Regions from separate parts of the Pseudomonas sp. WT-JTC genome, predicted to be linked through region 1. Evidence: predicted binding sites of a transcription regulator. Region 1 holds the regulator's gene; each other region holds the start of a gene.
The links. Region 1 encodes FliA, which starts transcription of late flagellar genes. Its sites were predicted from a motif close to CTAAAGTTTNNNNNNNNNNNGCCGNTAA; they were not measured.
Positions count from the first base shown of each region.

Region 2: flgM (flagellar biosynthesis anti-sigma factor FlgM) is a predicted target of FliA. The motif match lies at 1,190-1,217, and genes of this name have one in related genera.
Region 3: AC06G5_RS09195 (methyl-accepting chemotaxis protein) is a predicted target of FliA. The motif match lies at 1,763-1,790, and genes of this name have one in related genera.

Region 1 is NZ_CM160042.1:1,717,201-1,720,474, reverse strand. Features, by position in the region: gene AC06G5_RS07725 (protein phosphatase CheZ) at 1-467, opposite strand, end outside; gene AC06G5_RS07720 (chemotaxis response regulator CheY) at 489-860, opposite strand; gene fliA (RNA polymerase sigma factor FliA) at 1,028-1,768, opposite strand; gene fleN (flagellar synthesis regulator FleN) at 1,765-2,595, opposite strand; gene flhF (flagellar biosynthesis GTPase FlhF) at 2,712-3,274, opposite strand, start outside.
Region 2 is NZ_CM160042.1:5,154,187-5,157,460, forward strand. Features, by position in the region: gene AC06G5_RS23345 (chemotaxis protein CheV) at 1-244, opposite strand, end outside; gene flgA (flagellar basal body P-ring formation chaperone FlgA) at 328-1,086, shown strand; gene flgM (flagellar biosynthesis anti-sigma factor FlgM) at 1,254-1,580, shown strand; gene AC06G5_RS23360 (flagella synthesis protein FlgN) at 1,629-2,096, shown strand; gene AC06G5_RS23365 (flagellar brake protein) at 2,190-2,936, shown strand; gene AC06G5_RS23370 (MFS transporter) at 2,997-3,274, opposite strand, start outside.
Region 3 is NZ_CM160042.1:2,026,295-2,029,568, reverse strand. Features, by position in the region: gene acnA (aconitate hydratase AcnA) at 1-798, shown strand, start outside; gene AC06G5_RS09200 (CPBP family intramembrane glutamic endopeptidase) at 926-1,717, shown strand; gene AC06G5_RS09195 (methyl-accepting chemotaxis protein) at 1,823-3,274, shown strand, end outside.

The sequences.
Region 1 (3,274 bases):
CCGCTGCGCGCCAGGAACCCGTCGACCCGCCGGGCCAGTTCACGAAACTCCTGCGCCCCGACTTCGCGACGCATGAAACGCCCCCAGTCCGTGCTCAAGGCCTGGGCTTCATCCGCCAGGCCATTGACCAGTGGCGTGGCACTTTCCACCAGATCCATGGTGCGGTTGGCCGCAGCTTCGGTCAGCTTGACCACATACCCCAGACGCTCGGTGGCATCGGTAATCTGCGACACTTCTTCGGCTTGCGGCATGTGCGGGTCAATCTGGAAATTGACGATCGCGCTATGCAGTTCGCGAGTGAGCTTGCCCACTTCCCGATACAGGCCGCGGTCACGGGTCTGGTTGAGCTCATGGATCAATTGCACCGCGTCGCCGAACTTGCCCTTTTCAAGGCTTGCGACCAATTCGACGGCGTGTTTTTTCAGGGTCGATTCGAAATCGCCCAATGAGGTTTCGTTATTGTCCATAGCTCCCCCGTGGCGCACTCATCAACCGATGCGTTCGAAAATCTTCTCGATTTTTTCTTTCAACGCCTGGGCCGTGAAGGGTTTGACCACATAGCCGTTAACGCCGGCCTGGGCCGCTTCGATGATCTGCTCGCGCTTGGCTTCAGCGGTCACCATCAGCACCGGCAGATGCTTGAGCTTTTCATCGGCACGCACGTGGCGCAGCAGATCGATACCGGTCATGCCAGGCATGTTCCAGTCCGTTACCAGAAAGTCGATGCTTCCGCTGTTGAGCACCGGAATGGCGGTAGTGCCATCGTCGGCCTCGACGGTGTTGGTGAACCCAAGGTCACGCAGCAGGTTCTTGATGATCCGCCGCATCGTTGAGAAGTCATCAACGATGAGGATTTTCATGTTCTTGTCCAATTCGACCTCCAAGCAGTCTTAAACGCGCCCAGCACCTGGACGCGCCATTTCAATCAATCCGGCAAAGCACTCAATGACTGTCTGGAGCACAACAGATCGCGACTGGCGCAGTTCAACACCACACCAGCCTCGTTCGCAGTGTCCCCACACTGCCTTCAGCGCGCTCGCCACTCCCCCAAACGCCCCCGCAAACGGGCCGCGCACTGGCTGTGTAACTGGCTGACCCGCGATTCGCTGACCCCCAGGACCTCACCGATTTCCTTGAGGTTCAACTCTTCGTCGTAGTACAGCGCCAACACCAGTCGCTCACGCTCCGGCAAATTGGCAATCGCATCCGCCAGCGCAGCCTGGAAGCGTTCATCTTCCAGATCGCGTGACGGCTCGAGATGAGCACTCGCGCCATCCTCGTGCAGCCCTTCGTGTTCGCCGTCCTGCAACAGATCGTCGAAACTGAATAACCGGCTGCCCAGGGTGTCGTTCAAAATTCCGTAGTAATCGTCGAGACTCAATTGGAGTTCGGCCGCAACCTCGTGATCTTTAGCGTCACGGCCGGTTTTCGCTTCAATCGAGCGAATCGCGTCGCTGACCATGCGCGTATTGCGGTGAACCGAACGTGGCGCCCAGTCCCCCTTGCGCACTTCATCGAGCATGGCGCCGCGGATTCGAATGCCCGCGTACGTCTCGAAACTGGCGCCTTTGCTGGCGTCGTATTTGGTCGACACTTCAAGCAGGCCGATCATCCCGGCCTGGATCAGGTCTTCGACCTGGACACTGGCCGGCAAGCGCGCCAGCAGGTGGTAAGCAATGCGTTTAACCAGCGGCGCGTAACGCTCGATCAGCTCGTACTGCGCATCACGCGCCGATTTCTTGTAGAGGTTGTAACCGCTTGCTGTCATAACACGGGTCCTGCTGTTTGCTGCACGAGGCGCTCGACGAAAAACTCCAGGTGCCCGCGCGGGTTGGCAGGCAGCGGCCAGGTATCGACTTTCTGCGCGATGGCCTTGAACGCCAGCGAGCACTTGGAACGCGGGAAAGCCTCGTAGACGGCGCGCTGTTTCTGCACAGCCTTGCGCACGCTTTCGTCGTAGGGCACAGCGCCGACGTATTGCAGGGCGACGTCGAGGAAGCGATCCGTGACCTTGGTCAACTTGGCGAACAGGTTGCGCCCTTCCTGCGGGCTCTGGGCCATGTTGGCAAGGACGCGGAAGCGGTTCATGCCGTAGTCGCGATTGAGCAACTTGATCAAGGCGTAGGCATCGGTAATCGAGGTCGGCTCGTCACACACCACCAGCAGCACTTCCTGGGCTGCGCGAACGAAACTGACTACCGAGTCACCTATGCCCGCAGCGGTGTCGATCACCAATACGTCGAGGTTGTCACCGATATCACTGAAGGCCTGGATCAGGCCGGCGTGTTGCGCAGGACTCAGATGCACCATGCTCTGAGTGCCGGATGCGGCCGGAACGATACGGATGCCGCCTGGTCCCTGCAGCAGTACGTCGCGCAGTTCGCAGCGGCCCTCGATCACGTCGGCCAGGGTACGTTTGGGTGTCAGGCCCAGCAGAACGTCGACGTTCGCCAGTCCCAGGTCGGCGTCCAACAGCATGACGCGCCGGCCAAGCTCAGCCAGAGCCAGGGACAAGTTCACTGACACATTAGTTTTCCCGACGCCACCTTTGCCGCCGGTCACCGCAATCACCTGTACGGGATGCATGCTGCCCATGTTATTTCTTTACCTTGTCTTGCATAGACGGAGGCCACATTACTGGCTGCGCGTTCGCAATCGGAACAATGCATGGCAGACCATCGATGTAGGTACAAAAACTGTTCATTACTACCTTAGCCAACCTGCTTGGTTTGGCTGTGGTAAATATCAGCGAACATGTCAGCCATGGCTTCTTCGCTGGGTTCTTCCTGCATTTGCACGCTGACGGCGCGACTGACCAACTGATGACGGCGCGGCAGATGCAAATCATCCGGGATCCGCGGGCCATCGGTCAGGTAGGCCACGGGTAACTCATGACTGATGGCCAGGCTCAACACCTCGCCCAGGCTTGCCGTCTCATCCAGTTTAGTCAGGATGCAGCCAGCTAGCCCGCAACGCTTGTAACTGTGGTAAGCGGCCGTTAGAACCTGTTTCTGGCTGGTGGTTGCCAGAACCAGATAATTTTTTGAACGGATGCCGCGACCGGCCAGGCTTTCGAGCTGCATGCGCAGGGCCGGGTCGCTGGCCTGCAGGCCCGCGGTATCGATCAGCACTACGCGCTTGCGCAGCAAGGGTTCCAGCGCCTGCACCAGCGACTGGCCCGGGTCGACGTGGGTCACCGACACGTTGAGAATGCGCCCCAGGGTCTTGAGCTGCTCCTGGGCACCGATGCGGAAGCTGTCCATGCTCACCAGCG
Region 2 (3,274 bases), 3.2 Mb from region 1:
CGGAGCCGGTCGCCATCGCCAGATCAAGGATCGGTATGGTCGCCCCCCGGATGTTCGCCACACCGCACACGACAGGACTGGATTTGGGCATCAGCGTCAGTTGGGGGCATTGCAGCACCTCCCGAACCTTGAACACGTTGATCCCGTACAGCTGCTGGCCGTCGAGACGGAACAACAACAGCTCCAGGCGATTCTGCCCCACCAGTTGCGTGCGCTGGTTTACCGAATCCATTACACCAGCCATGCCCAGACTCCTACACCAACGCCAAGTGTTGTTGCGACGCGCCTTCATCACTAAACGGCACGGCGCTTGCTTTTTTAATCGTTATGAACACAGAACCGACATTTTTTCGACGCCTGACCACACCCTGCCGCAAATTGCTCGGCGTGCTGGCGGCTGTTTGCCTGTTCAACGCTGGCAGCCCTGCCCTTGCTGACGCGGTTACCTTGCCTGACATGCTTATCGGCGTCACTCAGGGCTTTCTTGAATTCACCGTAGAAGACTATCTGGCTACCAGTCAAACGGAAGGTCGCTACGAGATTCAGGTCAACCCGCTCGATCCGCGCATGCACATGCCCATGTGCGACAAGGAATTGACAGCAACCCTTGAGAGCCCCAAGCCGCTGGGACGGGTCACGGTCAAGGTCCGCTGCGAGGGCGCCGCCCCCTGGACCGTCTTCGTGCCCGCTCAAGTCCGCCTGTTTCGCGATGTCGTGACCACCGCCCGGCCACTGCGTCGCGCCGCCATTGTCGAACCCGGGGACGTGGTCCTGCGCGAGCGCGATATCAGCCTGATCAGCCAGGGCTACTTGACCTCCCTTGATCAGGCGATCGGGCAGCGACTGACCCGACCAACGGTCGCCGACCAGGTGATTACCCTGGTGCACATCGAACAGGCCGAGGTCATCCGCAAGGGTGATCAGGTGGTGATTACCGCCCGCAGCGGTACGCTCAGCGTGCGCATGCCGGGCGAAGCCCTGTCAAACGGCGGCCTGAGCGAACAGATCCGGGTGAAAAACCTCAACTCCCAGCGAGTCATCAAGGCGCAGGTCATGGCGCCGGGGCAGGTAGAAGTGTCCATGTAAGGTTCTCGGTTCACCGGAATGTGGCGCTTGCCGCGGCTGTTCCCTAGACTGTGCTCCATGCAGGGCAAGCGCTGACGCGCGCGAGGTTCATTGATAAATGGACCTAAAGTTTTCCAGGGAATGGCCGAAACCATGGCAAGCGTCCAAATTCCCAGAGGTTTTTTATCATGGTCATCGATTTCAGTCGTTTGAACAGCTCCTCGTCCCTTACGGGCAGTACACGTACCAGCGCCAGCAAGGAAAGCGCCGAAGCCGGCAAATCCGCGGCGCTGGAGTCCGCGGCCGAACAGGCCGGTACCGTCAAAAGCGGGGAATCGGTACACCTCAGCGATGAGGCTCAACAGTTGCAGAAGGTCACTGACAAGCTGCGCGATCAGCCTGCCGTCGACAAAGCCCGCGTGGCCGAGTTGAAAGCAGCGATTGCCGATGGCAGCTATAAGGTCGACAGCAACCGTGTAGCCAGCAAACTGCTCAACTTCGAAGCCCAGCGCTAGGCCAACGCCGGCGCCAGGCTTTTGGACGCTTAAAACCCAAGGCCAGCCATGCACGACACTAATTTACTGCAACTGATCACCGACGACTTTGCTCCAGCGCAACACTTGCTGGAATTGCTGCAGACCGAGTCCCTCGCATTGCATGGCCGCGACATGCCATTGCTCGAGGACATCCTGGCGCAGAAACAGGCATTGGTCGTCCTGCTCGAACAGCATGGCCGCAAGCGCAGTGAAGTTCTCGCCAGCCTCAACCTGCCGACCAACCGTGGCGGTCTTGAGCAATTGGCCAGCCAGTCGAGCATTGGCGACCAGTTGCTGGCGCAAAGTGACGTGCTGACCGATCTCCTGGCCCAGTGCCAGGCCATCAACGCCAACAACGGTCAGTCGATCCTCACTCAGCAGGCCGCTACGGCCACCCAGCTGAAAATCCTCACCGGCGGTGAAACCCCGGCGCTGTACGATGCCAGCGGAACATTCTCCAAGCTTGTCAAGCCACGCCAGCTCAGTCAGGCTTAGCCCGCTCGATGAGCCCGCTCTATCCAAGACGCAAAAAATGCTGGCAAAATGCTGGCCAGCCGTAGTCAAATTTTGTCTGGAGATTGATTAACCGTGTCCAATGCCTTAACCGTGGATGATGCTCCGCAGCCACCCAAGGTGCTCTCCACGCCCTTGGAAATCTCCGGCAACCTGCGCCAGCTGCTCGAAAGCCATGACCCGCTGATCATCACGTTCCACGAGCGCAGCCAGCGCTTCCAGAGCTATCTGGTGGATCTGGACCGTGACAGCAACATGATTGCCCTGGACGAAATGATCCCACGCGATGGCGAGCGCTACCTGCTGGCGGGCGAACCGTTCAAGGTCGAAGGCTTCCACGAAGGCGTACGCATTGCCTGGGAAAGCAACGGCCAATTGAACATCGACGAATCCGGTGGCAGCCGCTGCTATCGCGGCGCCCTGCCCGATCAAGTGGTGTACCACCAGCGCCGCAATGCGTTCCGTGCGGCACTGAAGCTGGCACAACTGGTCAACGTCAACCTCGACGGCGAAAAGCTCAAGGCCTCCATCAGCGGCAAACTGCTGGATATTTCCGCGACCGGCTGCAAACTGCGTTTCGAAGGCGACATCACTGGCAGCCTGCAACTGGGTCAGGTTTACGACCGCTTCAGCGCCGACCTGCCCTTTGGCAAAATGACCGCTCCGGTCGAATTGCGTTATCTGCACTTCGAAGAAAAGATTTCCACCACCTTCGCCGGCGTTCGCTTCCACAACATGAGCGGACTGGTGCAGCGTCAGGTCGAACGCTTCGTCTACCAGTTGCAACGCGAAGCCCGCCGCTTCGACAAAGACGACCTCTGACAGAGCGCCAAAAAAACGGGCAGCCCTTACGGTGGCTGCCCGTTTTTTTGTGCCCGGAATTTAAGGCCTGACTTCGCTGAGGTTTGGGTCCCGCCCTGTATCAGGATCTTCCGGCGGCTGATCGGTTTCAGTTTCGGTGACAGTTTCAGGTTCTGATTCAGGCTCTGGCCCGGTACTCACCGGACTGTGCATCTGATCCTGCACCACCTGCTCGTCAACACGCGGGTCGAGGCAGGCCACCAGCGGTGAACTCGTCATGTTGTCCGGCATGGCCACGTGATGCAGCGGCGCATCTTCCACCTGATGCAGGTTGGTCACCGCTTTCGGGCGAATCCGCC
Region 3 (3,274 bases), 310 kb from region 1:
ACCTATGTCTGGCAGGACGACTCAACCTACATCCAGCATCCACCGTTTTTCGACGACATCGGCGGCCCACCGCCAGTGGTCAGGGATGTCAGCGGCGCGCGCGTCCTGGCACTGCTCGGCGACTCGGTGACCACCGACCACATCTCCCCCGCCGGCAACATCAAGGCGGACAGCCCGGCCGGGCAATACCTGCGCGACAAAGGCGTGGAACCGCGGGACTTCAACTCCTACGGCTCGCGGCGCGGCAACCATGAAGTGATGATGCGCGGCACCTTCGCCAACATCCGCATACGCAACGAAATGCTCGGCGGCGAGGAAGGCGGCAACACCCGCTACATACCCACCGGGGAGAAAATGCCGATCTACGACGCCGCCATGCGTTATCAGGCTTCGGGCACGCCGCTGGTGGTGATCGCCGGCCAGGAATACGGCACCGGATCGAGTCGCGACTGGGCGGCCAAAGGCACCAACCTGCTGGGAGTGAAGGCGGTCATCGCCGAAAGCTTCGAACGGATTCACCGTTCCAACCTGGTAGGCATGGGCGTGCTGCCGTTGCAGTTCAAGCTGGATCAGAACCGCAAGAGCCTGAAACTCAACGGCAGTGAAACCCTGGACATCCTCGGCCTGACTGGCGTCGAGCTGACTCCACGGATGAACCTGAACCTGGTCATAACCCGTGAAAACGGCAGCAGCGAAAAAGTCGAAGTGCTGTGCCGCATCGATACGCTCAACGAGGTGGAGTACTTCAAGTCCGGAGGGATTCTGCACTACGTGTTGCGGCAATTGATCGCGTCTTGACCGAGCGCTGACAAAGACACCGCCTTCGGGCGGTGTTTTTGTTGGGGACAGTCAGTAAGCTATCGCGAGCAAGCCCGCTCCCACAGACGGTGGCCGCGCGCCGCAAATCCCGACACAAGGACTTCAAATGATTGCCCTGCCATGGACGTTTCTGGCCCTGCTCACCCTCGGCTATGGACTGGCGCTGACTTACGGCCATCTCGGTTGGCTCTCTGCAATCTCGGTGTTCCTGTTACTGGTCGCCGGTGCGGCGGTTCGCCAGCGCGAAATTCCTTTTGTTCGCTATCTCGGCCACGGGCTGTTTATCGTCCTGGCTTTGACCCTGGCGACACATTGGCTTCCCGGCTTCTACAACGGTCGCGGTATCGATCCCCAGCGTTTCACCGATAACGCCGTGTTATTTGCGATGCACCTGAATCTGGACAAACCGCTGATCGGCTTCTGGCTGTTGCTGGTTTGCCCGTGGATTGTCGGCCGCCGTTCGCTTCGGCCAGCGCTGTATGCCACCTCACTGGCACTGACCTTGAGCGCCCTGCTGGCACTGGGCGGCGCGCTGTTGCTGGGGGTCATCGCCTGGGCGCCGAAATGGCCGGATCAAGCCTGGTTGTGGTTGCTGAACAATCTGCTGCTGGTGACGCTGGTCGAGGAAGCACTGTTTCGTGGCTACATCCAGGGCGGCCTGAGCCGGTGCCTGAAACACCGCCCCCAGGGTGAAAACCTCGCCCTGTTGCTGGCGTCATCGGCCTTCGGCCTGGCCCATATCGGCGCAGGATGGCAGTGGGTGTTACTGGCAACGCTGGCCGGGGTCGGCTATGGCCTGGCCTACCGTTTCGGTGGGCTGGCGGCCGCAATCGCCAGCCACTTTGGCTTGAACCTGCTGCACTTCGGCCTGTTCACCTATCCGATGCTCGCCGGCTGACGCATGGGTCATTTTGCGACGCATGGCTGATTATCGAAAAATAATCTCAACAATCCGCCGATCTTGCCGATACAGCACTTGAAAGCCTTGCGGATTAAGAAAGCCATGCGTAACAACCAGCCAATTACACAACGCGAGCGGACCTTCCCGGCTCAGCAACGGTTGATTTCCACCACCGATGCCAAGGGCATGATTACCTACTGTAACGACGCATTCGTCGAAATCAGCGGGTTTTCCCGAGAGGAGCTGATCCGCGCACCGCACAACCTGGTCCGTCACCCTGATGTGCCGGCCGCGGTGTTCGCACACATGTGGGGCACACTGAAACAAGGCTTGCCATGGATGGGCATTGTCAAGAATCGCTGCAAGACCGGTGATCATTACTGGGTGAACGCCTATGTGACACCGATCTTCGAAGGCAATCAGGTGATCGGTTACGAGTCGGTGCGGGTCAAGCCCACCGCCGAACAGATCCGCCGCGCCGAGGCGCTCTACCAACGCATCAACCAGGGCAAGTCGGCCGTACCCTCGTCGGATAAATGGCTGCCGATCCTGCAGGACTGGCTGCCGTTCATTCTGGTCAGCCAATTGAGCTTCATGATCGGTGCGTCGCTGAACTCCCATTGGGGGTTTGCCCTGGCAGCCGGGCTCTCGGTGCCGCTGGGCCTGATGGGCCTTCAGTGGCAACAACGCGGCCTCAAGCGCTTGCTGCGCCTGGCCGAGCAGACGACCTCCGACCCGTTGATCGCACAGATGTACACCGACAGTCGCGGCGCCCAGGCGCGTCTGGAAATGTCCATCCTCAGCCAGGAAGCACGCCTGAAAACCTGCCTGACGCGCCTGCAGGACACGGCCGAACACCTGACCGACCAGGCCAGGCAGTCCGATACCCTGGCGCACAACAGCTCCAGCGGTCTGGAACGTCAACGCGTCGAAACCGAGCAAGTGGCCACCGCGGTCAACCAGATGGCCGCTACCACCCAGGAAGTCGCCAGCCACGTGCAACGCACCGCTGACGCCACCCAGGAAGCCAATCGCCTGACCGGTCGCGGTCGTGACATCGCCGGGGAAACCCGCGAAGCCATCCAGCGCCTGTCGGTGGTGGTCGGTGAAACCGGCGTGACCGTGACCCAACTGGCCAAGGACAGCAACGAAATCGGTGGCGTGGTCGACGTGATCAAAGGCATCGCCGACCAGACCAACCTGCTGGCCCTGAACGCCGCCATCGAAGCGGCCCGTGCCGGCGAAATGGGTCGTGGCTTCGCAGTGGTTGCCGACGAAGTCCGTCAGCTGGCGCAACGAACCAGTGAGTCCACCGGGCAGATTCATACACTGATAGCCAAGCTCCAGCAAACCGCCAGCACCGCCGTGCAGACCATGGAAGCCGGGCATCGTCAGGCGGAAGAAGGCGTGGCGCGGGTACTGGAAGCGGACCAGGCACTGGTAGGGATCAGCGAAGCGGTGGCCAACATTACCGACATGACCACCCAGATCGCTGCCGCGACCGAAGAGCAAAGCGCCGTGGCCGAAGAAATCAGCCGCAACATCAGCAACATC